3 regions of the Myxococcus sp. MISCRS1 genome follow, and region 3 is predicted to be linked to each of the others. Evidence: riboswitches for the same ligand, from Rfam matches in the RefSeq annotation. Region 3 holds a riboswitch; each other region holds the start of a gene.
The links. A riboswitch is a leader RNA that binds a small molecule or an ion and turns the genes downstream of it on or off. The one in region 3 is predicted to bind cobalamin.
Positions count from the first base shown of each region.

Region 1: linked by a shared signal. The riboswitch ahead of OWM54_RS00525 (acyl-CoA thioesterase) and the one ahead of OWM54_RS26620 (hypothetical protein) in region 3 are both predicted to bind cobalamin.
Region 2: linked by a shared signal. The riboswitch ahead of OWM54_RS21680 (aspartate aminotransferase family protein) and the one ahead of OWM54_RS26620 (hypothetical protein) in region 3 are both predicted to bind cobalamin.

Region 1 is NZ_JAPNKB010000001.1:164,870-174,684, forward strand. Features, by position in the region: gene OWM54_RS00495 (non-ribosomal peptide synthetase) at 1-96, opposite strand, end outside; gene OWM54_RS00500 (aldo/keto reductase) at 413-1,393, shown strand; gene OWM54_RS00505 (hypothetical protein) at 1,410-2,216, opposite strand; gene OWM54_RS00510 (DUF4130 domain-containing protein) at 2,371-3,474, opposite strand; gene OWM54_RS00515 (FHA domain-containing protein) at 3,563-4,531, opposite strand; gene OWM54_RS00520 (S1C family serine protease) at 4,519-5,859, opposite strand; cobalamin riboswitch at 5,978-6,216, shown strand; gene OWM54_RS00525 (acyl-CoA thioesterase) at 6,342-6,761, shown strand; gene OWM54_RS00530 (hypothetical protein) at 6,927-7,610, opposite strand; gene OWM54_RS00535 (hypothetical protein) at 7,784-8,266, shown strand; gene OWM54_RS00540 (6-phosphofructokinase) at 8,408-9,505, shown strand; gene OWM54_RS00545 (serine/threonine-protein kinase) at 9,538-9,815, shown strand, end outside.
Region 2 is NZ_JAPNKB010000001.1:5,455,044-5,464,858, forward strand. Features, by position in the region: gene OWM54_RS21650 (SAM-dependent methyltransferase) at 1-367, opposite strand, end outside; gene OWM54_RS21655 (M20/M25/M40 family metallo-hydrolase) at 772-2,271, shown strand; gene OWM54_RS21660 (hypothetical protein) at 2,418-3,536, shown strand; gene OWM54_RS21665 (hypothetical protein) at 3,533-4,309, shown strand; gene OWM54_RS21670 (adenylate/guanylate cyclase domain-containing protein) at 4,451-5,677, shown strand; gene OWM54_RS21675 (MDR family MFS transporter) at 5,799-7,601, opposite strand; cobalamin riboswitch at 7,783-7,997, shown strand; gene OWM54_RS21680 (aspartate aminotransferase family protein) at 8,262-9,626, shown strand; gene OWM54_RS21685 (aldehyde dehydrogenase family protein) at 9,623-9,815, shown strand, end outside.
Region 3 is NZ_JAPNKB010000001.1:6,671,974-6,681,788, reverse strand. Features, by position in the region: gene OWM54_RS26640 (serine/threonine protein kinase) at 1-1,601, opposite strand, end outside; gene OWM54_RS26635 (FHA domain-containing protein) at 1,685-3,367, opposite strand; gene OWM54_RS26630 (ubiquinol-cytochrome c reductase iron-sulfur subunit) at 3,519-4,010, opposite strand; gene OWM54_RS26625 (cell surface protein) at 4,007-4,735, opposite strand; gene OWM54_RS26620 (hypothetical protein) at 4,732-6,108, opposite strand; cobalamin riboswitch at 6,293-6,509, opposite strand; gene OWM54_RS26615 (MXAN_6577-like cysteine-rich protein) at 6,529-8,142, opposite strand; gene OWM54_RS26610 (TonB-dependent receptor plug domain-containing protein) at 8,476-9,815, opposite strand, start outside.

The DNA.
Region 1 (9,815 bases), 6.5 Mb from region 3:
CACCTGCGCATCCAGCTGCGCGTAGGTGACGGTGTGCTCCCCCTCCTCATCGACGAATGTGTAGATGGGGTCCGTGGGCTGATCGAACGCTCGCATGCGACAGACATCCACGAGCGTGGCGGAACCTGGACGGACGAACGCGGAGGCGGGGGCAGCGCGAGTCGGCAGATACATGTCGATGTCCCGAGGGGGGATTTTTTCAGCAGGACACCAGCCGTTTCAGCTCGGCACACACGCGTCCCAGCGACCCGGGGGCGTTGTCTTGGCTGCACCGACTGGCGTCCCCTGGATGCGCCTATCTTTTAATGGATTCGGGGCATCCAGAAAAGGCGTGTCATCACGAATGACCCAGCACATCGGCGCTCGCAGGCTGCATATTCACGGCCCGCGTCACCGACGAGAGGAGCACTTCATGAAGTTCACACAGCTGGGCCGCACCGGCCTGCGTGTCTCCCGCCTCTGCCTGGGCTGCATGAGCTACGGCACGCCTTCCTGGCGACCCTGGGTCCTGAACGAGGAAGCCTCCCAGCCCTTCTTCCGCCGCGCGGTGGAGCTGGGCATCAACTTCTTCGACACCGCGGACATGTACTCGCTGGGAGTCAGTGAGGAAGTGACGGGTCGTGCGCTGCGACGGTATGCGCGCATGGAGGAGGTGGTGCTCGCCACCAAGGTGTACTTCCCCATGGGGGACGGGCCCAACATGCGGGGCCTGTCTCGCAAGCACATCGTCCAGGCGTGCGAGGCGAGCCTCAAGCGCCTGGGGGTGGAGACCATCGACCTGTATCAAATCCACCGGATGGACCCGCACACGCCGCTGGAGGAGACGCTGGCGGCGTTGGATCAGCTCGTGAACCAGGGCAAGGTGCGCTACCTGGGCGCGTCGTCCACGTTCGCGTGGCAGTTCGCCCGCGCGCTGGGCGTGGCGGACCTGCACGGCTGGTCGCGCTTCGTGTCCATGCAGGACCACTACAACCTGGTCTACCGCGAGGAGGAGCGGGAGATGCTGCCCCTGTGCGAGGCGGAGGGCATCGGCGTCATCCCGTGGTCTCCCCTGGCGCGCGGGCTGCTCGCGGGCTCCCGCAAGTCGCTCACGGACCGCAGCTCCACGACGCGCGCGAAGACGGATGCGTACGCGCCCGTGCTGTATGACCAGCCGGGTGACTGGGAGGTGGCGGAGGCCAACCGGAAGGTGGCCGAGGCGCGCAACGTGCCGCCCGCGCAGGTGGCCCTGGCGTGGCTCTTGTCACGGCCGGTGGTGACGGCGCCCATCATCGGCGCCACGAAGCCGGAGCACCTGGAGGACGCCGTGCGCGCCGTGGACCTCAAGCTCACGGCGGAGGAGCTTCAGCAGCTCGAGGCGCCCTACCAGCCCCACGCGCTGCGCGGCATGTGAGCCGCGCGAGGGCACCTCAGAGGTCCATCTGAGGTGCGGACCTGGGCGCCTCCATCGGGGTCATGGGGCCGTCCAGGAACGCGGCGCGCGGTCCGGCGCCGCCATAGGCCATCGCCTCGATGCGGTTGACGCCGGGAGAGGCCGGGTCCCTCGGGTAGCACTCCGCCTCCGTCTCCTGGAGCTTCAGCTCCGGGCGGTGCTCGCCCATCCGCTCGATGCGCGGGGGCACGTAGCTGACGGCGTCCTCGAAGGCGTAGCGCGTGAGCAGGCGCAGGGTCGCCACCGGCCCGCAGCGCACCTCCGGACGGCGCACCATGTTGCCGCCGATGGTGAGCTCTCCCGGGTGCGCGCCACCCACGTTGGACACGCGGACGGCCTGGGGAACCATGGTGACGGCCCACGTCTCCTGGCAGCTCACCACCACGTCCGGCACGGGACGGCTGACGAGCTTCAGCGGCGCGTACTCGCCCGCGGCCATCGCGGTGCGGATCAGCGGCCTCCACGGGGGGATGGTGCCCTCCGGCATCAGCTTCGTCCGGCACTCCATGGACGTGCCCGCGTCGTCCGCGACGAACACCACCTGCACGTTGCTGAGGTAGCGCGCGCCGGACGCCTCGGCCCGCTCCAGGAAGCGCAGCACCAGCGCGCTGCCATCCTGCGCGAGGCCGAAGGGCATGGAGATGGCCCAGGGCGAGTCACCGGACTCGAGCGCCAGCTCCGGTGGGACGACGGTGACGGGGGGGCCGCGGCGCGGCACCACCGACGAGGTCCGCGCGCACGCGGCGCACAACAGCAACAACAGGGTCAGGGCTGAACGACGCATGGCGTCCCCTCCGAGAAGCGCACCTGGGTCCGGTCGAGGCTATCACCGCGCTCACGCGCCCCTCTCCAGTGCCGTCCTGAGCGCAATCATCCAGGGGCCCCGTCGATATGGAGGGCGGCCTCGCGCGTTGTCGATGCCGCCCGCGTGCGTCCGCTCAGGAGCCCAGGGCCTCCGGGCTCTTCAGCCACTGCGCCGCGGCGCGCACGTCCGCCTCGAAGTGGATGCGGGCCTCCGCGCGCTCGCGAGGGTCCTGCCGACGCAGCACGTCCCACGGCGCGAAGGTGGCCAGCGCGCCGGGAGCCCATTCGGAGGGCACCAGCCGCCCCCGCCCCACGTCCAGCCGGAAGCCCGGCCCCAGCAGCACCTGCCCCGCGGCGCCGCCCAACGCGAGCAGCAGCCGGGGACGCACCCGCGCCGCCTCCGAGGCCAGCTCCTCCCGCAGGGCCCGGGTCTCCGGCCAGCTGAGCGCGCCCGAGCGACGCCCCGGCCAGCGGGCCCGGGACACCCGCAGGTCCGAGCTCCGCAGCCCCGCGCGCGCGAGGACCAGCTCCAGCAGCCTGCCCGAGGGCCCCACGAAGCACGCCGCGTCTCCCTCCTCCCGGGTGCCGGGCACGTCCCCCAGCAGCAACACCCGCGGCCGCGCGTGGACCGGGTCCGGCGACGCGGCGCGGGCCGGGGAGGGCCCAGGCTCCGGGAACACGAGCCCCGCGCCGAAGGACAGCCTCGCCCGGTCCCAATGCGCGCTGGCGTCCGGCGTGAAGAGGCTCCAGTGGAGCGAGGGGAAGCGCCCCACGAGGAAGGGCGCGGCCAGCCGGACGACGAGGTGCTCCGGCCGGTACCACGCGACATGGCGCGCCTCTCCATCCGAGGCGGCGCGATGGAACCGGACGCGAATCACCAGCTCCCGCAGGTCCCGCCGCACCGCGCGCTCCATGCGCCGCAGCCGCTGGACGTCCCGGTCCGCGTCCTTCTCCAGGAGGCGCCGCTCACCGTGCGTCAGCCGCCACAGCACGCGGTACAGCAGCGCGAAGCGCTCCGGATCCCGGTGACACACCACCTTCTCCGCCAGGGACAGGAAGTCCGCGGGCAGCGCCGGGACGGCCCGGGCGCCACCACCGGACAGGAGCGGGTCCACCCACTGCGTCCACGCCCCCTGCCCCTGTTCGAACTCCACCCGGTCCGGAGGCATGCCGCGCACCAACAACCCACGCGCCACCTCCCGGAACGACGACAGCTCCGGCGCCACGCTCACTCGCACCTGGACCTCCTGGTCGCTCGACCACCCGAGCGACGCAGGCTACCTTCCAGGTCTGACACCGCCAGCCCACCCAGGGCGTCGTCGCGCGCTACTCCTCCTTGGCGAGCGCGTCCACCTGCTCCTGGAGCCCGTCCAGGTCCTCGAAGAAGGACTCCACGGGCTGGGCCCGGGCCACCCGGAAGACGGGCGGCAGCAGCGTGCGGGAGAAGTCCAGCGACGTGCTGAAGGGCTCGTTGCCCAGCAAATCGTTCGCCCGCGACACGGCGCCGAAGGCCAGCGTCACCACGACGAGCACCCGCACCAGCCGCGCCGGCTCCCACCGCGCCACGTAGCGCAGGTGCCAGAAGAGCCCCCAGCCCATGAGGAGCAGGAACGTCGCGTGGTACACCCAAGAGAGGCTCGCGCCCAGGCCCAGGCTGAAGCCCAGCGCGGCCACCAGCAGCGGCAGCGCGACGGCGCCCAGCAGCACCAGCGCGCCGATGGTCGCGTGCGCGCGGTAGTGGAAGTGGCGACGGGAGATGCGGCTGGCCACCGCCCAGCCTCCGGCCCACAGGAGCGTGAGCGTCAGGGGCATCACCAGGGCCACCGTGAGCTCGCCCCAGTCCGTGCGCGCGTAGTTGCCCAGGTAGGACGCCAGCGCGCTGAACAGCAGCAGGGACAGCATCGCCACGGGGAAGGCGCGCGGGTGCTCGAACACGCGCTCGCGGGGCTCGCCGGACACGGTGCTCACCACCGTGGGCGGCACCGCGTGGTTGCGGGCCCGGAAGCGCAGCACCGTGTCCCCCACCGCCACGCGGGTGTCGGGCGCCAGCTCCAGCTCCGCCAGCTGCGTCCAGGGCTGCACGCGCCAGGTGCCGTTGTCGCTGCCGACGTCGCGCAGCACGAGCGCGCCGTCCTCGCGGCGGTCGATGCGCAGGTGCTCGGCGGAGACCTTCGGGTCATCCAGGATGACGTCGTTCGAGTACGCGCGGCCCACCGTGGCCGGGAAGCGATCCAGCCGGTGACGCGTGTGGACGGAGTCACCCTCCAACACCTCCAGGAAGATCACTTCGTCCACGACAGCCCCTCCAGGTAGCGGCGCGCCAGCTTGCGCGCGTTGTCCGCCGTGAAGCCGCCCAGCGTGAGGCTGGTGTCCACCCCGCTGGTGCTGGCGTTGAGCGCGGCGGCGCGCAGCACCAGGTCATAGAGCCCCGGGAAGCGCTTGTACGCGCGCAGGCACATGGCCGCGCGCACGGGCAGCCCGCCCACGTCCACGAACTCGGAGGTGCACCGGAAGTTGGTGACGTCCTCGCGCGAGGCCTCCACCGTGTCCGGGTCCTGCGAGAACAGCGCGGTGTAGAGCGCGGAGAAGCGCAGCGCGCCCAGCTCCTGGCTGGAGGCCTGCTGATGCAGGAAGGCCACCACGCCGGTGCGGTGCCGCGAGGACAGGTAGATGTCCTCCTCGGACGAGCACTGGTAGTTCGTCACGGTGTACGGCACCTCCGGGTCATGCGGCGTGTCGCCCCAGCACTTGAGGAAGGGGATCCAGCGGCCCGGGACGTGGTAGCTGCCCAGGGTCTGCTTCGGCAGCGAGGCCGCGAGCATCTGCTCGGTGAGCCGCTGCTGGTTCTCGATGAGCTGCGCGCGCACCGTCTCCAGCAGCGCGGGCGTCGCGTCCGGCGCCATCTTCAGCGCCCGGCCGAGCAGCGTCCTCGCGCGGTGCACCGGCACCAGGAAGCCCAGCTGGTTGCCCATGGTGGCCACGTTGACGCCCACCACGGTGCCCTGCCCCGTCAGCGTCGGGCCGCCGCTCATGCCCGGGTTGATGGCGCCGCTGAAGTGCAGGCGCTCGTAGAGCGAGTCCTGGATGAAGCCGTTGTACGTGCCCTCGACGATGGTGGTGCCCAGGTCATGGGGGTTGCCCATGGCGAACAGGCGCGCGCCCTGGGGCGGCTCGCGGTCCTCCAGGACGAAGTAGTCCTTCACCGGTTCATCCATGCGGATGACGGCCAGGTCGTGCACCACGTCCACGTCCACCAGGCGCGCGGGCACGGGCTCCCCGCCGGTGCGCAGCACGAGCTGCGCGGTGTAGTCCTCCGGGTGGAGCACCACGTCGGAGACCACGTGGTAGTTGGTGATGGCGTACCCGTCGGCCGAGACGAAGAAGGCGGAGCCGATGGAGGAGCGCGTGCCCGAGCGGCGCTCGATGATGCGCACCTGGGCGACGCGGTTCTGGATGCGCTGGAAGAGCTCGTGGGTGGCCGGGGGCAACACGGCCGGAGGCGGCTCGGGCGCGGGAGCGGGCACGACGTCGGGTTGGCTTCGGACGGCGGAGGGCGCGCCCGGTTCGGATGGGGCGACGGCCGGCGCCTGCCCCAGCACGGCGACGAGGAGGAAGACGAACATGGATGCGGCGCACGCTATCCCAGCGCCGCGCGCGCGGGGGTACCGAGTGGCGGGGCATGAGGCCTCCGGTGCGCTCGTCGACCCACCTGCCCTGTTGGCGACGCGCCGGGCAGCGGGTAGGGTCCGCCCCGCCCGAGGTGCCTCGTGGGGGTCCACGAGGTTTAGCAAGGGAATCCGGTGTGAATCCGGAGCTGCCCCGCAGCGGTCAGTGGGAACGAACGCCGTCGAACGCACTGGTCCTCGGCAGACGAGGGCTGGGAAGGGACGGCGCCTAGGACGCCAGCACGCGCCGCGATGAGGGGCGGGTGGTGGGAGGCCCACGGAGCCCGAAAACCTGCCTCGAGCCCATCTGGGACGCGGACAGCGCCCCGGGTGGCGCTTCGCCCCCGGCCTTCGCGGGAAGGTCAGGCCATCCCTCGCGGCCCACCGCCGCCCTCGGAGGTCTTCATGTCCGGGGAGGCCCGTGGGCCAGGAGTCCGTCCATGAGTCACATGCAGCCGTCCCTCCCCTCCTCCGCCACCGAGACGCGGATGGTGGACATGGTGTTCCCCGATCAGACCAACCACTACGGCACCCTCTTCGGAGGTCAGGCCCTGAGGTGGATGGACATGTCCGCGTTCATCACCGCCAGCCGCTACACGCGCCGCACCGTGGTCACCGCGTCCAGCGAGCGCGTGGACTTCCACATGCCCGTGCAGCAGGGGCAGCTCGTGGAGCTGGTCAGCCGCGTGACGGCGACGGGCCGCACCTCCGTCACCGTGGACGTGGAGATGTTCGCCGAGGACCTGCTCACGGGCGCGCGGGAGCTGTGCACGCGCGGGCGCTTCGTGCTCGTGGCGCTGGATGAGCACCGCAAGCCCACCGCCGTGCCCCCGCTCTTGCCCGAGCCGGGTGCGCAGTGACGTGAAGCCCTGAAACGCAATGCGCGCCGGGGCCGGCTCCTCGGGCTCCGGCGCGCACTCCAGCAGATGGCATCACGCGGGGACCCGCCCGCCTCCGAGGCGGCCCGCTCGCGGCGCCGCCCAGGGCGCCACCGGGGATTCATTCGTGCGCGAGCCGCGCGGTCGTCACGACTCGGAGGCCATCCGCCCCGCGCGCCCCCGGCGCCACGCCGCGTATGACGCCACCAGCGCACCGGCCAGCGCCCCCGCGAGCGCGCCCAACAAGCGCCGGGGAACCACGCCAGGCGTCGTCGTCGGCTCCAGGCGGAACGTCTCCAGCGAGGCTCGGACGCTCGGCGCCAGCACCTCCCAGCGCACCGCGGGCGCGCTGACGACGACCACCGCGTGCCGCCCCTCGGACGCGAGCCCCGCCACCAGCACCGTGCGCGTCTGCCCCGCGTCCCGCAGCGTCCCCAGCACCTCCACGCGCGGCGCATCGCCTCCAATCCGGTCCACGCGCTCCGGCGACAGCACCACCCCCAGCTCCCGCTGGAAGTGCTGCATCACCGCCGACGCGAAGTCGTCACGCTCGGACGGGCTCGCGGAGAAGCCGCGCTCCACCACCGACACCAACATCGTCGCGGCCTCCGGGCCCTCGCCATCCGCGAGCGCCGCGGACAAGGCCCTCGGCGTCTCCGCGTCCAACGTCACCGCCCCCGCCACCGAGCCCGTGTACGGCTCCCACCGCACCATGTGGAAGCCCTCGGGCGGACGCAGCACGTAGCCGTCGCGCCGCAGCTCGGTCCCGAGCGCGCCCGACAGCAACAACCACCCGCCTGCCACCCACGAGAGGCTCACACCGCGCAGCATAGGCCCCCCGAGCCCCGGACGCGGCCACTCACGCGCCAGGCCGCATGAACCCATGGATACCCAGAAGACACGGCTTCACGGGCATGAGGCCCACCGGCCCGGCTCACCGCGAAGTCAGGCCCGCGCGCCTTCGTTGTGACATCCCCGTCGGGCACGGGTAACCTCGCGCCGAGATGAATCCTGCAGCCCGGGTGGAGATGGAGGCTCGCGCCGACCGAGCGCTGCGCCGTGGAGAGCTGGTCGAGGCGCTCGACCTCTATGAGGCGCTCCTCCTGGCCTTCCCGGACGACGGCGCGCTCGCCGACAAGCTCGCCAACCTCCGCGAGTCCCTCCAGCCCCTGGAGCTCCAGAAGCTGGAGGCCTCCCGACCGCCCGAGGAGCCTGAGCTCCCGCTCGGCCCCTCCTCACCCGCCCAGGAGGGTGAGCGCCTGTTCGCCCTCGGGGACTACGTGGGAGCGGCCGCCGCCTACCGCCGCGCCGTCCAGGAGCGCCCCGACAACGAGCTCTTCAAGGAGCGGTTGATCGAGGTCTACCGGATGGCGAAGGAGATGCCCCTACAATCTCCGACAGACAAGGCGCTGCCCAAGGCGCCCCAGCCCCGTCTGCAGGCCCTGCTGGACCGCGTCGCCTCTCGTCGCCGCCTCAAGCGGGACTGATGGAAGCTCGCGTTTCCACTCGGAAATCCGATCCGTGAGGTGATTCGCGCGTTGCACCCCGGCGCGGGGGCCTCCTATCATCAGGTCCGACGTCGCTGTCATGGTGGGCACTCCTGCCTCTGACACCCGCGTCCGACCCCTATGGCCCGTTCACTGAGACTCGGAGTCCTCACCGGTGGCGGAGACTGCCCCGGGCTCAACGCGCTCATCCGCGGCCTCGTCAAGCGGGGCACGCACGAGTTCGGCCACGAGTTCGTCGGCATCGAGAACGGCTACATGGGCCTGGTGGAGCCCGACCTCACGCGTCCCCTCACCGAGGAGGACACGCGCGGCATCCTCCCCAAGGGCGGCACCATCCTGGGCACGTCCAACCGCGCCAACCCGTTCATCTACGCCTTCAGGGAGGGTGAACGTTGGGTGGAGCGCGATGTGTCCGACGCCGTGCTGCGCCGCTGCGAGGCGCTGAAGCTCGACGGAGTCATCGCGGTGGGCGGCGACGGCACGCTGTCCATCGGCCACCGGCTCAGTGAGAAGGGCCTCAAGGTGGTGGGCTGTCCGAAGACCATCGACAACGACCTGAGCGGGACGGACCAGACGTTCGGCTTCGACACCGCGCGGCTCATCGTGACGGAGGCGTTGGATCGGCTGCACTCCACGGCGGAGGCGCACGACCGGGTGATGCTGGTGGAGATCATGGGCCGGCACGCGGGCTTCCTCACGCTCGAGAGCGGGCTTGCTGGCGGAGCGGACGTCATCCTCATCCCGGAGATTCCCTACCGGGTGGAGTCCATCGTGGAGAAGCTGCGCCGCAGGGCCACGCGCCGCCGCAGCTTCTCCATCATCGCCATCTCCGAGGGCGCCTTCCCCGTGGGCGGCACGCTGGCCGTGCTGGACAAGGCCGAGGACGTGCCCGGACGCGGCGTGGTGCGGCTGGGCGGCTCCGGCAAGGTGTGCGCGGACCTGCTGGCGCAGCACGTGGAAGCGGAGATCCGCGTCAACGTGCTGGGCCACCTGCAGCGTGGCGGGAGCCCGAGCGCGGCGGACCGCGTGCTCGCCACGCGCTATGGTTGCAAGGTGCTGGACCTGGTGCGCGATGGACAGTGGGACCACATGGTGGCCCTGCGCGCCGGAGAGATTGTCGCGGTACCGCTGAGCGAGTCGCGCAAGGAGCGCCGGGTGGACCCTTCCGGCGAGCTGGTGCGCTTCGCGAAGAGCATGGGCATCAGCTTCGGGGACTGAGGGAGGGGGAAGGCACTTTCGCCGCACACGTCATGACGCTCGTCGGCCGCCATATCGGTCGCTATCGCATCCTCGAGCAGCTCGGCTCGGGGGGCATGAGCGTCGTGTACAAGGGGCTCGACACCGCCCTGGACCGTGAAGTGGCCGTGAAGGTGCTGCACCCCCACCTGGCGGGCAAGGACGAGTCGCGGCGGAGGCTCGCGCGCGAGGCCCGCGCGGTGGCCAAGCTGCACCACCCCAACATCCTCGAGGTGTTCGACTTCTCCGCCGCGGACGCGCAGGACGCGTTCATCGTCACCGAGTACATCCG
Region 2 (9,815 bases), 1.2 Mb from region 3:
CGGGGCCGAAGCCCAGATGGTAGATGGCGCCCTCGGACCAGAGCAGGTCCACGGATTGGTGGGGGAGGTCGAGCGCACCCATGTCCTGACAGCGTGTCTGGATGAAGGCTTGCAGTCCTCGCGCGCGGGCGTCCTGCTCCAACTGCTGGAGGAAGGGTGGGTGGAGATCCACCGCGAGGATGTGGGTCCGCAAGGCTTCTGCGAGCGCCAGCGTCTGTCTTCCGTTGCCGCAGCCCAGGTCCACGACGCGGGGGGCGGGTGGCAGGGAGGGGAGGCGTCCCAATGCCTCACGTGTGCAGGCATCACTGCCAGGGCCCAACCGTGGCAGGTCGCTGTAGAGGGTGAAGAAGGCTTCGTCTGTCGTCATGGGCTCGTTCTTCGCTGAAGACCACAGTTGCCCACCCGTGGATGGCGCTGTGGCTGTAAAATTGAACCACTTCCTGGGAAAAGATTGTCCGCTTGTACGCTGAGTGAGGTGCCGGGCTTGACGGCGTTGCGAATGATCTTCAACATGCCCGCCACGTTTCCTCCCAAAGAGTGAGACGCAGCGGCGGCTATCGCCTCCCCCAAAAGCGATACCGCCGTATGAAGTCCCAGTTGAGCCCCGCGCGCCGCGTTCCCCCTCTCGGCGCGCGGTGGCCCCTGGGATTCTCCGAAATCCTCTCCAGCTTCACCAGGCAAGCGTCCGTGACTCGCACGGTGCGTCGAGCGCATCTGGCTTGCGAGCCCTGAGGGCCGGGCGGAGAGTGGGCGCCTCTTCCGGAGGTCCTCTTGCCCGTCTCCACGCTCATCCTGTCGTCATCCCTGGCGCTGCAGCTCGTGTCGGGCGCCGCCCCCGCCGCTCCCGCGAAGCCCCAGGCCCCCGCGAAGTCCGCCGCGCCCGCGAAGAAGGCGTATGCGCCGCCGCTGGCCGTGGCGGAGAAGCTGGTGGGCCCCGCGCTGACGGAAGGACACTCCTACGCGCGGCTCGCGGAGCTGACGGATGGGATTGGCCCGCGCCTGTCGGGCTCCGAGGGCGCCGCCGCCGCGGTGCAGTGGGCCCTCAAGAGCTTCAAGGCCGACGGCGTGAAGGCATGGACCGAGCCCGTGAAGGTGCCTCGCTGGGTGCGCGGCGAGGAGCGCGCGGAGATTCTCCCTTCCGCCACCACGCGCGGCCATCCGCTGTTCATCCTCGCGCTGGGTGGCAGCCCGCCCACGGCCCCCGAGGGCCTCACCGCCGAGGTGGTGGAGGTGACGTCGCTGGAGGCGCTCGCCACGCTGGGTGACTCGGTGAAGGGGAAGATCGTCTTCTTCAACCACACCATGTCGTCGCCCGCGGACTACGGCCGCTTCGCGGGGCTGCGCGGCCGAGGCCCGGCGCTCGCGGCGAAGGCGGGCGCGGTGGGCTCGCTGGTGCGCTCGCTGGCCACGGCGTCGCTGCGCACGCCGCACACGGGCTCCACCCGCTTCGATGACGAGGGGCCTCGCATCCCCGCCGCGTCGGTGACGACGGAGGAGGCGGACCAGCTGCACCGCCTGCTCGCGAAGGGCCCGGTTCGCGTGAAGATGGTGCTCGGGTGCTCGGAGCTCCCGGACGCGGACTCGCACAACGTGGTCGCGGAGATTCGGGGCCGCGAGAAGCCGCAGGAAATCGTCCTCATCAGCGCGCACCTGGACTCGTGGGACGTGGGGACGGGCGCGCATGACGACGGAGCGGGCGTGGTGATGGTGATGGAGGCCGCGCGGCTCATCGCGAAGCTGCCCCAGGCGCCCCGGCGCACGGTGCGGGTGGTGCTGTACATGAACGAGGAGAACGGCCTGCGCGGTGGCCGCGCGTACGCGGAGGCGCACGCGGCGGAGCTGTCCAAGCACGTGGCCGCCATGGAGATGGACTCGGGTGGCGGGCGGCCGGTGGCGGTGAGCCTGCGCTCTGGGCCGGGTGGCAAGGAGCTGCTGGAGCCGTGGCTGTCGCCGCTGGTGGCGCTCGGCGCGGCGCAGTTCTCCCCGCGCGAGGCCGGGGGCGCGGACATCAGCCCGCTGCTCCCCGCGCGCGTGCCGTTCTTCGGCGTGGAGGTGGACGCGAGCCGCTACTTCGATGTGCACCACACGCACGCGGACACGTTGGACAAGGTGGACCCTCAGGACCTGGCGCGGAGCACGGCCGCCACCGCGTGGGTGACGTATGCGATGGCCGAGTCCCCGGACACGCTCGCGCGGCCGGAGGCTCCGGCTGCGCCCCCGGGTGGCGGGGCTCCCGTGGCCGCCCCTGCGAAGGCCTCGTCGGGGCACTGAGCAGGGGAGGGGCTCGGGACTCCGGGCCCCTCCGTGGCGCCTGGACGGGCTCTGGGTGTCCGTGACTTAATTTTGTCGATAATCGAGTGATAGCTATCAGCGAGCTAGCTGGTTGCTAGGAATCGTAGCAGTATCGACAAAATTGAATGAAGCCCGATAGACCCCACTTCAGGGAAGAGTTCTGGAAGGACCCGCCGACGCTTCCGGCGGGCGTGGAGCTGGTGCGTCAGGAGGGGTTGATCATCCCGCGGACCGGTCCGGGAGGGGAGTCGGCTTATGACCTCGCGGAGGTCCGACTTCCGGAGGCCAGGGTCCCGGTGCTGTTGAGCTACCGCGCGCCCCTGTTCCCCGCGCAGGTGGTGGCCCAGAAGGACAAGCTGCTGTCGCTCCGCGAGCAGCTTCGTCACCGGGAAACGGACTTCGACAAGCTGCCGACCTTCCGTGTGCCGATGCTCGTCACCGACTCCGCGTCGCCTCGCGTGGTCGAGGCCTGCGCGAACGAAGAGCTCGCGCTGGTGGATCAACGCGGCACGTTCTTCCTGCGCACCGGGAGCACCTTCATCCGGATTCAGGGGCGCGGCTCCTCGAACCGCGTCCCTCGCGAGCCGGTGTTCCACGGCAAGGGCAGTCGCATCGTGCGCGCGCTGCTCGAGTCCCCCGGCCGTCGCTGGACGGTGCGCGCCCTCTCGGACCAGACCCAGACGAGCTACGCGTATGCGCATGGGGTCATCAAGCGACTCACCCAGGAGGGACTGGTGGACGTCAGCGGCGGCGTGCGCCTTCGCGAGCCCGTGGGGCTGCTCAAGACGTGGATGAAGCACGGACGTCCCACGGCCATCTCGAAGGAGGGGTTCAACGCGCCCTCCACGACGTCCCAGGCGCTCGAGGCGGGGTATCGGAGGCTGAGCTCCCAGGGGATTCGCTCCATCTTCTCCCTGGCGAGTGCCCTTGAACCCGAGGAGCGGTTCGTCTCGGGGCTGCCCCACGGGCTCTATCTCTCCGGTTCGCAGGAGGCGGCCATCCGCGCCTTCGAGCTGCGCCGGATGACGCCGCACAACTTCTGGATTCTCCGCGCGGAGCCCTCCGCGGAGACGGAGGTGGGAGGCATCTATTCCAGTCCGCGCGCCCTCCCGCATGGCCCGGGCGTGGCGCTCCCCCAACTGGCCGTGGACTTCCAGCACAGCGGCGGGCGTGGTGAGGAACAGGCGGACGAGCTGCTGCGTCGCTTCGCGAGGTCGTTGCCGCTCGTCGAGGACTTCGAGTGACCGACGAGGAGCGGTTCGACGAAATCCTGGGCGAGCTCCGGGAGCTGTTGCTCGACCTGGGAGCGCTGTCGACGCCCGTGATGCTCATCGGTGGACAGGTGCTCGCGTTGGAGTCGAAGCGCCGCGGAGGCTCGGGGGTCATCGCCGTCGAGACGGACACGGGCGTGGCCGTGGAGCGGGGGTTCTCGTTCGAGCCCGACCTGCTGTTCGACATGGACGGCTCGGAGTTCATGGCGGGCCGGCTCCCCGAGGTCTTCTCGGAACGAGGCTTCTCCCGACGCTCGAAGGGTTATCGTTGGTCGAAGGACCTGCCCAGTGGTCAGCGCATGGACCTGGACCTCTTCGCGCCAGGGGATGTGGAGGTCGACGCGCTCCCCACGCAGATGACGCCGCTGCTGGACTCTCGCGTCGCCCTGCGTCGGAGCCAGCAGGTGTCGCTCACCGTGGGCGGAAAGTCCCTGGCGATTCTGTTGCCCGACGCGGTGGGCTTCCTCACGATGAAGGAGCGCGCCAAGCGTGAGCATCGTCCCGAGAAGTCCAAGGACAGCTTCGACATGTTCGTCTACGTCAAGCTGGTGGGCGCGCAGTCCACGCGCGAGGCGCTCGACTCGGCGGGTGACGAGGGTGAGCGGCTGCGAGCGCGGCTGAAGACGCTCTTCTGGAGCAGGGACGCGGCGGGCGTTCAGGATGTCCTCACGTACGCGTCGCAGCATTCCTCCGACGAGCAGGAGTTGTTGGCGCAGGCCGTCGTCGACCTGTTCGACGAGCTGTGAGGTCCACGCACACTCGGGGGAGGGGCGGCGGGGACAGGCACCCGCCCGCTCGCTCTCCGAGGTCTCCGTTGACGCTCCGGGTTCGTCATGGTTGCTTCGCGCCCGGCCCGGCTCGGCCCGCCGGGGGGTGGTGAGTGCCTCGTGAAAGTGAATGCCGGAGACTCGCGAAGCCTTCGCGACCATGCCTTCTCCTCCGTGGTGGGCTGGCTCGCCGTGGAAGCAAGGCGTCTGCCCAATCCCGTGCCGCTGCTGTCGGGCCTGTGTGAACGGCTGACCGCGTGCGGTGTGCCCGTGTCGCGCGCCTCCATCGTCCTCTTCACGCTGCACCCGCTCCTGCACGCCCGGAGCTTCCGCTGGCGCGTCGGACATGGCGCCACCGCCGAGGTCCACCCCCACGGCCTCCAGCACCTGCCCGCGTTCTCGAAGAGCCCCTTCAAGGCCCTGCGCGAGGGGCTGCCCGTCATCCACCGCCGCCTGGAGCAGCCGCTCCCGGACGGCGACTTCCCCATGTTCACCGAGCTGCGCGCCGAGGGGCTCACCGAGTACCTCGCGCTGCCGGTGTGCTTCAGCGATGACTCGCGCCACGGCGTCTCCTGGGCCACCTCCGAGCCCGGGGGCTTCACGGACGCGCACCGCGCCCTGCTCCACGAGCTGCAGCCCATCCTGGAGCTGGTGCTGGAGGTCTTCGCGCGCAAGGACATGACGGGCGTGCTGCTCGACACGTACCTGGGCCGCGACGCGGGGCGCCGCGTCCTCCAGGGACAGATTCGGCGCGGCGACGGCGAGACGACCTCCGCCGTCATCTGCCTGAGCGACTTGCGCAGCTTCACCGCGCTGTCGGATGCGCTGCCCCGCGACGCATTGCTCGAGCTGCTCAACGCCTACTTCGAGACGATGGTCGGCGCCTTCCACTCGCACGGCGCGGAGGTGCTCAAGTTCATGGGCGACGCCGTGCTGGCCATCTTCCGCATCGACGACCACGCCCTCGTGGAGGACCGCTGCGCCGCCGCCGCGCGCACCGTGCACGAGGCGGTGCGTGCCAGCGAGCAGGACAACGCCTCGCGCCGCCGCAGGGGCCTGCCCACCTACGAGTTCGGCGCGTCGCTCCACGTCGGCGACGTGATGTACGGGAACATCGGCGCGTCGGACCGGCTCGACTTCACCGTCATCGGCCCGGCGGTGAACCTGGCCAGCCGCATCGCGGGCCTGTGCGCGGGGCTCAACGAGCCCGTGCTCCTCTCCGAGTCCTTCGTCTCCCACTACCGTGGCGACGTGAAGGACCTGGGGCACCACCCCGTCAAGGGCGTGCCCCACCCCGTGCGCATCTACACGCTCGACTCGGAGTCCTCCGCGCTCACCGCCGCGTGAGCCCGGCGCTGTCCCGTCCGTGGTGGTGATGCCCGGCACACCGCCCCGGTGCCCTCGCGCACTGGCGTGTGTACCGGCGCAAGGCCCGGTCCGCCTCCGTGCGCGTTGCGCGCCGCCGAGCTCATTCCGTGGGTGCCGGTGCCCGCGCGCGCCCGCGTTGCAGGGGTTGTTCGGGCAGCCGCAGTGTCACCAGGAACGCGAGCAGCGCGACGAAGATGGCGCAGCGGTACACCGCCTCCACCGCCCGCGTGAAGGACTCCTTCAGCGCCAGCGCCGTCCGGTCGACCGCCTCCAGCGCCCGCTGTTCCTTCGCGTCCACAGCGGAGAGCGCTGACGCCGCGGCAGGCTGCTCGCGCGCATCGGAGGGCGCCGTTTCCTTCGCACGTTGCTCCCGTACCTCCGGGCGCTGAAGGGCCTGCCGCTCGGCCTCCAGCTCCGCGCGCACGCGCTCCTTCACCTTCTCCGCCTGGAAGGCCGACTGCGCGGGGCCCGCCTCGCTCCCGTCGACACCGGGCACCGCGGACGCCAGCTCGGCGCGCAGCTTCGGCTGCAGTCCCTCCGTGGCGCTCGCCACGCGGGTGCCCAGCTGATGCGACAGCGTCGTCGCGAACACCGCGCCGAGCAGCGCCACGCCCAGCGTCATCCCGAGCTGACGGAAGAACGTGGCCATCGCCGTGGCCACGCCGATGCGCTGGGGTGACACCGCGTTCTGGATGGCCAGCGTGTAGAGCGGAATCGACGGTCCCAGGCCCACGCCCACCAGGACCATCTTCACCGTGACCTCCGTCTGCGTCGACGTGGGCGTCAGCGTGAACCCCATCACCGTGAAGCCCACCATCAACACCACCAGCGAGCCCAGCATCAGCCCCTTGTACCGGCCGATGCGCGACACCAGCTGACCGCTGAGGATGTTGCCCGCCACCACGCCCAACGTCAGCGGCGTCAACGTCAGCCCCGCGTGCGTGGCCGACAGCCCCACCACGTTCACCATGAACAGCGGCAGGAACACCACGCCCGACAGGAACACCGCGCCGATGACGAACACCGCCGCGTTCCCCAGCGCGAACGTCCGGTCCTGGAACAGCTTCAGGTCCAGCAGCGGCTCCTGCGCGCGCCTCTCCTCGCGCAGGAACAACACCGTCCCCACCGCCGCGAGCGCGAACAACCCCAGCACCTGCCACGAGCTCCACGCCCAGCCGCCACCGTGCGCCACCTGCTCCGCGCCACGTCCCAGGCTGAGCGCGAGCAGGAGCGGCACCACCGCCAGCGCCAGCAGCACCGCGCCCGTCACATCCAGCCTCCCGCGCGAGGCCCCCGGCGGCTTGAGCGCCGGCATGCGCGAGAGCACGAGCGCGAGCGCCACCGCGCCCACCGGCAGGTTGATGAAGAACACCCAGTGCCACCCCAGCCGGTCCGTGATGAAGCCTCCCGCCAGCGGCCCCACCACGCTCGACAGGCCGAACATCGCGCCGAACAGGCCCTGGTACTTGCCTCGCTCGCGCGGCGGATAGAGGTCCGCCACCACCGACAGCGACGCGGTGAAGAGCGCCGCGCTGCCCACCCCCTGCACCGCGCGGTACAGGATGAGCGTCAGCGTCGAGCGCGACACGCCGCACAGGAAGCTGCCCAGCAGGAACACGACGATTCCCGCCGCCAGCACAATGCGCCGGCCCAGCAGGTCCGACAGCTTCCCCCACACGGGCACCATCATCGTCGACGCGACCAGGTACGACGTCGTCAGCCACGGATAGAGCGCGGGGGAGATGCCCAGGTCCGCCTGGATGGAGGGACCCGCCGTGGCGACAATCGTCTGGTCCAGCGCCGCGAGCAGCAGCCCGAGCAGCGCGCCCGACATCGTGAACACCCTCTGTGCACGGGTGAACGTGAAGGGCGCGGCGGCGGTGTTCGCGGCGGACGGAGCCATGGTCTGGAGGCGTCCTCCGACGCGGAGCGCCACCGATGAAGGTGACGCCTGCGCGCGGGATGCGCCAGCGCTCATGCACGGCAGGTTGCTCGTCGAACATCCCCGCGCACCGGCAGACGTCACGTCCCCGCGCGTCGAGCGCGCACCGGCGCTTCGCTTGACAGTCCGAAGAGGCGAACAGTACATACCGCCCCATGTTGGTGCTCGGACCTCGGTCCGAGCTTAAAAGGGAACCCGGTTCGAATCCGGGGCTGCCCCGCAGCGGTAAGTGAGAACGAGCCTCGTCATCCGCACTGGTTCCCCTGGGGAGCTGGGAAGCGACGAGTCGTAGGAAGCCGGCCCCCAAGGCCGAAGCGCTCACGAGCCCGAAGACCTGCCCGCATCCGACCGTGGGAGAAATCCACGGACGGTTTCGACCTGGAGCCGCGTGGGACGGCCGGAAGGTTCGAGCGGCGCTCGTGCCTCGACGGGCCCTCACGCACGCTCGACTTCTCCGACCTCCATCCCCCGTGTCTCCAGTCGCCCGTGGGGGCGAAGGTCGGTCCGTGGGCTCCAGTCGGGGCCTGGTGTGCGCTCACGCGCGCATCGTGACTGCCCTTCTTCCACGCGGGAGCCCTGTCGGGCGACCTCCGGTCGTCCGCGCTGCGTGGAGGACGGACGATGCGGGACGAAGCCAGGCACACGGTGCGCTACCCCCAGGGGAACGTGCTGCTGCGCAATCTCGCGCGCGACTTCCCCGTGGTGACGCACGGCCAGGGCGTCCACCTCTTCGACGCGAGCGGCAAGCGCTACCTCGACGCCTCCGCCGGTGCGCTCGTGGCCAGCGTGGGTCACGGCAACCGCGAGGTGGCGGACCGCATCCATGAGCAGCTGCTGCGCGTCGCCTACGTCAACGGCACCCACTTCACCACCGACGTCACCGAGGCGCTCGCCACGCGCCTGTGCGCCCTCGCGCCCCAGGGGCTCACGCGCGCCGCGTTCCTCGGCTCGGGCTCCGAGGCGGTGGAGGCCGCGGTGAAGTTCGTCCGCCAGCTCTGGGTCGAGCGCGGCCAGCCCCAGCGCGGCAAGGTCATCGCGCGCGTGCCCGGCTACCACGGCAACACGCTGTACGCGCTCTCGCTGTCGGGGCGGCCCCACTACAAGACCTTCTTCGGCCCCCTGCTGGCGGAGGTCGTCACCACGCCCGCGCCGTACCCGTACCGCTCCGGGCTGGAGAACTACGCGCGCGACGGCGCCGAGCACTACGCGCGGCTGCTCGAGGAGACGATTCGCCGCGAGGGCCCGGACACCATCGCCGCCTTCATCGCGGAGCCCGTCATCGGCTCGTCCGCGGGCGCGTCGCCTCCACCGCCCGGGTACTTCGAGCGCGTGAGCGCCGTGTGCCGCGAGCACGGCATCCTCACCATCGCCGACGAGGTCATGTGCGGCTGCGGGCGCACCGGCCGCTTCTTCGCCAGCGACCTGTTCCACTTCACCCCGGACGTGCTGGTGCTCGGCAAGGGCATCAGCGGGGGCTACGCGCCCTTGAGCGCGCTGCTCATCCGCGAGGAGCACCTGGAGGAGCTGCGCCGGGGCTCGGGCGGCTTCATGCACGCGCAGACGTACCTCCAGGCGCCCGCGATGACGGCGGCGGGGCTGGCGGTGCTCGACTACTACGAGCGGCACGACCTGGTGGCCCACGCCGGGCGCGTGGGCGCGCACCTCCAGCGCCGCCTGCGTGAGGCGCTGGGCGCGCTGCCGCATGTCGGCTCCGTGCAGGGCGTGGGGCTGATGGCCGGCATCGAGCTGGTCGAGGACACCGCGAGCAAGCGCCCCTTCCCACGCGCGCGCAAGGTCATCGAGCGACTGCTGTCGGCGCTGTTCGAGCGGGGGCTGGTCCTCTGGTCCAACACGGGCCACGCGGACGGGACGAACGGGGACCTGCTCATGGTCGGCCCCCCGTTGGTCATCACCGAGGCGGAGGTCGACGAACTGGTCGACACGCTCGCCCGCGGCATCCACCACTTCTTCCAGGAGGCGTCATGAGTTTCCGCATCACCTACTCGGTGCTGGAGGCGGACCTGTCCGCGCTGCACGCGCAGTTCGACGAGGCGCTCGCCGCCGTGCGCTCGACGCTGGGCGGAGAGCTGCCGTCGTGGCTCGGCGGCGAGGCGTTCCGGAGTGGAGACCTGCTTCAGAGCCGCAACCCCGCGCGGCCGGACGAGCTGCTCGTGT
Region 3 (9,815 bases):
CCACGCGGGTCCTCACCGAAGGGACGCAGCGGCTCCGCGCGGGGGTCGGTGGCGTCGTAGGGGCTCCCCTGCCCGTCCGCGGGGCCGACGACCGCGCCCACGGGCAGCAGCTCCAGCTCCGTGGGCCGCGTGTCCGGGCGCGAAGGTGACGGTGGCGGGGCGGGAGGAATCGCCTCCGCGGGCATGGTCGTGAGCGGGACCTCGCGCGTCTGCGACGGCGGCCGAGGCGCGGGCGCGACGGCGGGCGGCGGCGCGGGCGGGCGGGCGGCCACCTCGGGCGCCACCTCCACGGACAGGGAGGGCGACGTGTCCGGATTCAGCCGGGCCGCCCGCACCCGAGCCTCCTCCTCCAGCGCCTCCAGCGGGAAGGCGGGCCGGGTGGACTCGTCCATCGGGATGCCCGGACGCGTCTCCCCGTCATCCACGGGCCCACCATCGCGACTGCGCCGCGTCGGATGGAAGGACAGCGCCTCCACCGGCCCATCCAGGCGGATGGTCTTCGCCGGCAACATCGCCCCCGCGGGCGGCGACGGACGCGGCGCGGCCCCCTCCTCCGAGGGCTCCGGAGCCGCGGCGCGCGCCTCGGCGTAGCCACCGCGCGGCACGTCCTTGAGGCTCGCGAGCAGCCGGCGCTCGGACTGGAAGTCCGCGGTGAACAGCTCGCGCATGAAGCGGCTGACGCTCTCCGGCCCCGCGCTGGGGTCGATCTCCATCAGGCACGCCTGCAGCCGGCCGCGGAACTCCTCCGCCGTCTGGAAGCGCTGCGCCGGGTCCACCTCCAGCGCCTTGGCCACCAGCGCCGTCACCGAGCGCGGCGTGAGCGGCTCCACCTCGTCCAGCGGCGCCACCTTCGGGTTGGCCACCACGGACATCAGCTCGCCGGGGTGGATGCCGTCGAAGGGGTTCTTCCCACAGATGAGCTCGTAGAGCGTCAGGCCCACCGCGTACAGGTCCGCGCGCCGGTCCACCGGCTGGTGCCGGGCCTGCTCCGGGGACATGTAGAGGAACTTGCCCAGGATGATGCTCGGGTTCGTCTTCGCCGCCGACAGCCGGCTCTTGGCCAGCCCGAAGTCGATGACCTTCACCTCCCCCTCGTAGGAGATGAGGATGTTCTGCGGCGAGATGTCCCGGTGGACCAGCTTCAGGTCCTCCCCGTCGTCGTCCTTCTTGCGGTGCGCGTACGCCAGCGCGTCCAGCACCCGGCCCATGACGTAGAGGATGAACGTCAGCGGCAGCGGAACCTGCCTGTCCCCCACCCGGGCGGCCACCTTGCGCAGGTCCTTGCCGTCCACGTGCTCGAGGGCCATGTAAGCCTCGCCCTCGTGCAGCCCCATGTCCAGCACCTGGGCGATGGAGCCGTGGCTCAGGCGGACGAGCGTGCGCGCCTCCCCCACGAAGCGCTCGACGAAGTCGGTGTCCTCGGCGAGCTGCGGGAGGATCTTCTTGATGACGCAGAGCTTCTCGAAGCCCTGCGCGCCCTCCAGCCTCGCGAGATAGATTTCACCCATGCCGCCCGTCGCCAGATGGGACAGGAGGGTGTACCGGCCAAAGGGCTGGGGCCGGAACGGGCGCAGCCGGGCGGAGGGGTTATGAGCGTTCATGGGGGCGGGGGTCCACCACTCGGGCGCCCATTGAACCCTGGCTTGCCCTGGTCCATCAACCCGTCAACCTGCCGCAGGGGGTTTCACCGCAGGCCGGGGTTGGTCAACACCCCGACGTCCTCGTCGAGGACCTCGAAGGCGGCCACCTTCTCCTTGGGGGGGCGCACCAGCCGCTCCCCCAGGGGCATCACGTCGAAGCGGGCCGCCACGGCCGCCAGCACCTTACCGGAAATCAACACCTGCCCGGGGTTGCCCGTCGCCGCCAGCCAGGTGGCCACGGACATGCCCTCGCCCACGGCGGTGTAGTCGGGGCGGACCTCGTTGCCGATCATCCCCACCAGGGCGCGCGTGGTGTGCAGGGCCATCCGGAGCGAGCAGCGCTCGTCCAGGGGACGGCGGCTCATCGCCCGCTCCCAGTCCGAGCGCAGGGCCAAGGCCGCCCGCACCGCCCGCACGGAGTCCTCGCCCTTCACGTACGGCACGCCGAACAGGGCCCGCATGGACTCACCGATGAAGGACTCCACGGTGGCCTCGAAGCTGAACACGATGCCGGTGGCGCGCGAGTGGAAGTCGCTCAGCAGGCTGGTCGCCTTGGCCCCGCCGATGCGCGACGCCAGCGCGGGGAAGCCCACCAGCTCCACGTGCAGCACGGTGAGGGTGCGCTCCTCCAGGCCCGGCAGGCGGCCGCCCTGGCGCTGGGCCTCGGTGGCGCGGCGCTCGGCGACGTCGGGCGGGTGGAAGCGCTCCAGCGAGCGGCGCAGTCGCTCCTGCGTGGCGCCGCCGTCGCGCGGGGAGAACTTCTGCACGCCGGTGGCCACCAGGTGCGCCACCGCCGAGCACGCGTCCAGCATGGGCTCCAGCCCGTCGCCCTTGGCGGAGGTGTTGACGTAGAGCACGCCCTGGTACGGGGCCTCGGAGCCGATGGGGATGCACAGCACGCTGGCCACGCCGTAGAGGATGACGCTCTCGCGCGCGGCGAAGCGGCGGTCGTCGCGCACGTCGCCCACCGCGAGCGCGCGGCCCTGGCGCAGCGCCTCGTCGACGATGGCGTCGGACACCGGCACCTCGCCCTTGGCCAGCCGTCCCCGGTGGCGCACCGCCGCGGGGACGAGCGCGCCCGTGGGGTGCTTGAGCAGCACCACCGCCGTGGTGGCGTCGGTGCGCTCCAGCAGCCGGTCCATCGTCAGGTCCAGGAAGGTGGACAGCGTGGTGGCGGTGGAGAGCGCCTCCGCGGTGCGGAACATCAGCACCAGCGTCTCCTGCGCCACGCGGGGGCTGGCCGGGGGGACGAACGAGGCCTGCTGGTTGAAGTCCTCGAAGGGCACCGGCCCCACGTTGTCGAGCAGGCGCAGCACGTCCGCGTCGCGCACGCTCTTGGCGAGCAGGACCGACGGGCCCACGTCCTGTCCGTGGCCGAAGCGCACGACGCCGCCGGCGCCCAGGTCCACCATCTCCGTGGCGGCGTTCTCCACGGTGTTGGGCTGGCGCACCGCGAGCGTGTTCTCGCCCAGCGCCACGGAGTCGCCGGGGGACAGCTGCCGGGAGCCCTGCAGGGGCGCGCCGTTGACGCGGCTGCCGTTGCGGCTGCCCAGGTCCTCGATGCGCAGGATGTCCGCCTCCACGTAGAGGCGCGCGTGCCGGCGCGAGACCAGGTCTCCGCCCAGCACGATGTCGTTCTCGTCGGCGCGGCCCAGGCTCGTCACGCCCTCGGGCAAGTCATAGGACGTGTCGAAGTAGCCGGGCCCGTTGATGATGATCTGCCACATCGAATCCCCGACATTACACGACTCTCTCTCAACGTAAGAGAGGGAGACCTGTGCCCCGGAGGGGGACGGGGCTGACCCGGACTCCCGGCGCAAAGGCCCGTCGCCGGGTCAGGACTGACAGTGCGCCGGGCCGCTCCCTCGGGTGCGGGGCTCAGCGGGGTCGGTGGATGAAGACGGACGCGCCTTGCCGCACCGCGGTGAACGCCGCCAGCGGCCGCCGGGCCGGGCCCTGGAGGACGGCGCCGTCCAGGGCGAAGCGCGAGCCGTGACAGGGGCACTCCACCACGCCCTCCCCGGGCCGCCAGTCCACGCCGCAGTCGCCGTGCGTGCAGATGCGCCACAGCGCCACGAAGCACCCGGGCGTCGTGTGGACGAGCAGCACGTCCAGCAGGGCCTCAGGCGCATGCACCCGGGCGTGGCCTCCGGGGGACTCGAGGCCCGGATGCGCTTCGAGCCGCACCTCCACCCAGCCCTCGGCGGCGGTGCCGGGCTGGGGGAGGTCGGGGCAGGAGGCGCCCTCGGGCGGAGGGGCCAGGACGATGGCCTCCCGCCACTCGCCGCCGCACCCCGCGCCCAGCGTGGCCAGGGCACAGCCGCCCCGGGCCAACGTGAGGAGCGCGGCGCGGCGGTCCAGGTCCGTCATGGCGCGGCGGTCAGCGACACGCCGTTCACCACGGCGACGGCGTCCAGGTCGAACCCCGCGGAGGTGCCCGCCGAGCCGTTGGTGCCCGCGTCGACGATGCGCACGTAGCGCGCCCGGGCGAGGCCCACGGTGGCCAGGTCGAACCCGTCACCGCCGGCCACGGCGGGGTCCGTGGCGCTGATGCCAGCGGCGGGGTTGGCCGTCACGGGACGCACGCCCGCGCAGCCCGGGTAGTTGTTCGTCGCGTCCGAGGGGGCGCAGGGGAACTCGTGCCACTGCACGCCGTCATCGCTCACCGAGACGCGGCCCCGCTCGGTGAAGGCGCGCGGGCCTCCGGCGATGAGGAAGCCGTTCTCGAAGACGAGCAGGTCCACGCCCGGGCCATCCACCACCGCGAGGTCCGTGAAGCGCAGGGTGATGGAGCCACCCTGCCCCAGCGAGAGGACATCCAGCGAGCCGCTGTCCAGCCCCGCGCCCACCGGCGCGCCCAGGACGATGGACGGGAAGCGGTCCTGTCCGAAGCCCGCGCCGGGGCCGGGCAGGTACTCGACCACTTCGTCGGCGTACGGGTCCGCGGGCCGCGAGGGGCTCGCGTCGGTCCCCGAGTCACCGGGCCCCGCGTCGTCGTCCGTGACGGGAGCCTCGTCCCCACCGCACGCGGACAGGCTCAGCGCCAGGGCGAGCACGGTGCCGCGACCGAACCACGAGGAGGCGCGCGTGCTCACGGCGCCACCTGGAGGCGCACCAGGCGCCGGCCGTTGCGGTCAGCCACGCCGACGAGCACGTCGGAGCCGAGCGCCTTGAGCATCCGCACCGTGGTGCACTGGTTGACGTAGGTGAGCACGGGCACGCGCGCGCCCACCGTCACGGCGTCATTCGCGCCGACGGACAGCGCGTAGCGGGACACGTCGGTGGCGACGAAGTCGTAGTCCGGGGGAGCGTAGGCGCCGCGGTTGAGCACCACGCCACCGCCGAAGGCCGCGACGTCGTTGAAGTCGCTGCCCACGTCGACCTTCGCTTGCGTGCCCAGGTCCAGCGGCGTGCCGCTGGTGATGGCGGTGGCGAGCGTCGTGGGCGCCACGCCGTGGAGGACGTTGACGAAGTTCTGGTCGAAGTAGCCCAGCGCGGCGACGCCCGTGTCCGTCACGGCGGTGAAGCCGCTTCCCACCACGTCACCCTGCGGGAAGTTGACCGCGCGCACCGTGCCCATGGGGTCCGTGGACGTCACGAGACCATAGACAGCCAGGTCGGAGGCCGAGCCCAGACCGCCGCCGTTGACGAGCACCGCGCTCAGCTCCCCGGACGAGAAGGCCGCCGCGGAGAAGTTCTTGGGCGCGACGACGAAGCTCGAGTGGGCCGGCGTGGCCAGGTCATACGCGGCGACGTTGCCCGGCGAGCCCGTGGCGCCCAGCGTGTAGCCGGTGAAGACGCGCAGGCCGTCGTTGATGACATAGCCGTTCGGGTACACCGTGGCGCCGCCCTCGCGGTCCGCGGGGGTGATGATGTCGAAGAGCTTCGTGGTGCCCGGCAGGAGGTCGGGCCAGGTGCCCAGCGAGTACAGCGCGGCGTCCTTGCCTCGTCCCTGGATGCCGTAGAACGCATACGTGGGGCCCGGAGAAGCACCGAGCGCGAGGATGTCCGGCGACAGCGCCACGGACTCGGCGGCGACGAAGCCCGGCTGGAGCACGAGCGTGCCCAGCTTCGGGTCCAGCGGCACCGTCGCGCAGTCGACCACCACGGGGCCGGCATCCGGCTCACCCGCGTCCGGCGCACCTGCATCCGGCTCACCCGCGTCGGGCGTGCCCGAGTCCGGCTGACCCGCGTCGGGCGTGCCGGAGTCCGGCGTACCAGAATCCGGCGTCCCGGAGTCCGGCGGGCCCGCGTCGGGCGTGCCCGAATCCGGCGTCCCCGCATCGGGGGTCGGGGTGGTGGGGAGGGGCTCGGTCTCGCACCGCTCGTCGACGCAGACCCACTGCTGTCCCGCGGGGGCCTCGCCATTGTCGGCGCGGCAGTCGAACGGGTCGACACACTCCGGGTTGCAACCGGTGCCGAGCAGGGCCACGGCGAAGGAGGCCACGGCCAGTGATGCGGACTTCATCCAAGGTTTCGCGCGCTTCGATTCAGCCGTCTTCATCTGCGTCCTCGTCCCTCTCCGCCCCCACGGGCGGGTGGGCTTCCAGGAGGACGCGGTCGAAGGCGGGCACCCGAGCACCCCACGGTGCGCGGTGAATGGGCTGACGCCTCCGCCGCCTCCCCTCGGAGGCCTCGGTGATGTCCGTGCCCAAGGGGCACGGGTCCACGGCAGGTTTTCGGACTCGCAGGCGCGGGAGCCCCGGAGGGCGCCCACCTAGTGGCCGTCGCTTCCCAGTCCCGTGAGGGACCAGTGCTTCAATGACGGCGGTCGTTCCTGCACACCGCTGCGGGGCAGTCCCGGATTCGCACCGGGTTCCCTAGAGCCGCCGTGGTTCGCACGACGGCACCGAGGACGCGGCCGGGATATGGCGGGCGACAGGCATTGTCAATGGAGCGCGGTGACGTCGATGGCGTTGGACACGGGGCGTCGAGGGTCCACCGGGCACGCCTCCAGCGCGGGGCCCTTCGCGGTGGGCGTGGAGTAGCCCCTGCGCTCGGTGAGGGTGCCGTCACCGACCTCCACGACGAAGACGCGGCCCGCGTTGGTGTCCGCCAGGTACACCGCGCCACGGGACACGGCGAAGCGGCTGGCCACCGACAACAGGCAACCCGGTGCGCCGGGCTGACAGCCAGGATTCAGCGCGTAGGAGGCCACGGGGACATCGTTCTTCACCAGCACCAGCCCCGTGGAGCGAACGGACGTGGCGAGGTAGCCGTTGGCCGTGTCGTAGATGGCCTCACCGATGCAGGCGACCACGAGCTGGTCACCGACGGCTTCCACGTAGCCCGCGTTGAGGCAGCGCTCCTGGCCCAGGTCGATGGCGCTGACGGCGCCGGTGGCGGGGTCGATGCGCGCGAGCATGCCCGGCCCGTTGGGGCGGTAGTCGTTGGCGGGGTTGAGGTTGGTGAGCGCCACGTACACGTGGGTGCGCGTCGCCGTCACCGAGAACGGCAGGGGCATGGAGCCCGTGCCGTCGAAGGGCTTCAGGTCCAGGCCGGTGAGCGACAGCGTGTCCACCTTGCGCGGCTGCGTGGGGTCGGAGATGTCCACGCGCGCCACGGCGTTGCCGTGCTGGAAGTTGGAGCTGCCGGTGCCGAAGAGCGGGATGTAGAGCAGGTCGCCGAAGCGCGCGAGCGCCTGGGGGCTGGTGTTCGGGCCGAGGTTCAACTGCCCCACGGTGCGCAGGCCCAGGCCGTTGCCGTGGGACGGGCCGTCACGGCGGAGCACCTGGAGCGTGTTGTTCACCGAGTCGATGACGTACACGTGGGGCGGGTCCACGAGGATGTCATTGGGGGAGCCGGACACGACGCCCAGCGAGTCCTCCTCGACGAGCGCGCCCAGGTTGCCTCCAGGCGCCTGGAGCAGCTTGCCGTTGGTCATGTCCGCGCCGAGCACGAAGCCATCCCAGGACGCGAGCGCCTGGATGCCCGCGCCGAACTCTCGGCGAGGTCCGAGCTGGTCCGTCCCCGCCTGGAGGCCCACGAGCTGTCCGTTGGTGAAGCACGCGGCCACGACGTCGTAGGTGCAACGCCCGGAGCGGCAGGACTGCGCGTCGGGGCACACGTTGCCGCAGGCGCCGCAGTGGAGCGCGTCCGTCTGGCCGTCCACGCACGCGCCGGAGCAGCGCAGCAGCCCCTCGGAGCAGCCCTCGCGACAGGTGCCGGACTCGCAGACCTGCCCGGCGGCACAGGCCGAGCCACACGCGCCGCAGTGGGCGACATCCGTCGCGGTGTCCACGCAGGCGCCGTTGCAGGACTCGGTGCCCGCGCGGCAACCACAGGCGCCGTCCTGACAGACCTCCCCCGAGGAGCACGTGGTGCCACAGGCGCCGCAGTGCGCGGTGTCGCTCCGCGTGTCCACGCAGGCGCCGTCACAGACGACGAGGCCGGAGGTGCAGACCACGCCCTCATCCGGACAGCCCGTGAGCACGAGCGCCGAGGCACAGAGCAGCGACAGGACGAGCAGCCTGGGCGCTACGAAGGAAGGAACAGGAAGCATCGAGTCCTCAGGAAGGGGAAGGCAGGCGCGGCATCACCGCGAACGACCGGTGCCAGGGAGAGCGAACACATGCGACGCGCACCTCGCGAGCGGGCCCCACGGACGAACCGGACGCGAGGAGCGTGCGTGCGAGATGCCCCCTGCGAGAGGACGGCGCTGCAACGGGTGCCGTGAACGACCGGCATGGGCACGCGAGCGCGCAGGGCGCGCAGCTCATGAGCCGAGCGGCCCAGCGAGAGTTGCGCGGGCGGCTGAGAGGACCGCACACCGACTGGCGACGGCGCGGTGTCACCTCGCACGCCACGCGCTCCGGAACAACTCCGGCGTCCGGGCTCACGGAGCGCGCGGTGCATTCGAGCCCTCGGGAGCAGAAGGAGCCGGCTCGAGCGACACCGCGAGCGTCGCGTACGCCGCGCGCCCTGGCAGCGGGAAGCCGGTGAAATCCTGCACCCGCGCGTCGAGCAGGTTCTTCACCTCGACCGACAGCGTCACCTCGGGCCTGCGCAGGAAGGTGCTGGAGGCCCCCACGCTCCACAGCGTGCGCGAGGGCAGAGAGCGCGTGCCCGTGCGGTTGACGAACTGCGACGCCTGATACAGCACCTCGGTGCGCGCGTTGAGCCACTCCGGCCCCGCGCGCAGGCGCCCCACCCACTTGTGTCGCGGGCGATTGGGCAGGTCCTGGTTGAAGTAGCGCGGGTCTCCAAACCGGTTCTGCGTGCGCAGCCACGTGTAGCCACCGCTCGCCGACAGCCACGAGAACAGCCGCGCCTCCGCCTCCAGCTCCGCGCCCCACACCCGCGCGGCGTCGAAGTTGTACGGCCGCGCCATCATCGGCGGATACAGCTCGTACGCGATGAGGTCCTCGTAAAGCGCCGCGAAGCCGCCCGCCGTCACACTCCACCGAGGAGCCCCCGCCACCGTCGCCTGGGAGTCCCAGACCACCGCCGCGTCCGCGTAGAGCGCCCGCTCGGGCCTCAGCCCCGGATTGGGCAACAACGTCCCCTGACGGATGTACAGCTCCAGGAACGACGGCGCGCGATGCGACTGTCCCGCGTTCGCCCGAAGCCCCACGCCTCCGCCCAACGACAGCCACGCGCCGACCTTCGGCGAGAACAACCAGTAGGGCCCCACCCGCTCGAACCGCAGCGACGGCACGACGCTCAACACGTCAGCCACCAGCGCCCACTCGTCCATCACCATGACACTGCCGCGCCACCAGCTCGCGGACTGCGCGCCCCTCGCCTGGGTGACCTGCTCCCCCGACGACGCCACCGTGGCCGTCAGCGCATGCCCGCCCTCGAGCAGCGTCCGCCCCTCCACCTCCACCCCACCCACGACATGCCGCTGCGGACCTCCCGCCCCCAGCAGCCCCCCCGTCACCTCCAGGCCATCGCGACGGAAGAAGCCCCTCGCACTCGCCTGCGTCCCCAACCACCGCACGCCCAATGACAACCGGTCCAGGTCCTGTCGCCCCGCGGACTGGGGGTTCTGCACCGTGCCCGGAATCGCGCGGTCCTCCAGCGACAGCTCGGACAGCACATCCAGCCGCGAGCCCCCCGGGAGCCGCCGCCGATACCGCAGCAGCACGCCTCCCCCCTTCGCGTCGTTGCGCGCGCGCGCCTCCGCCGTGACGGGGTTGTCCGGCACCGCGGGCAGCTCATCCAGCTCGTACG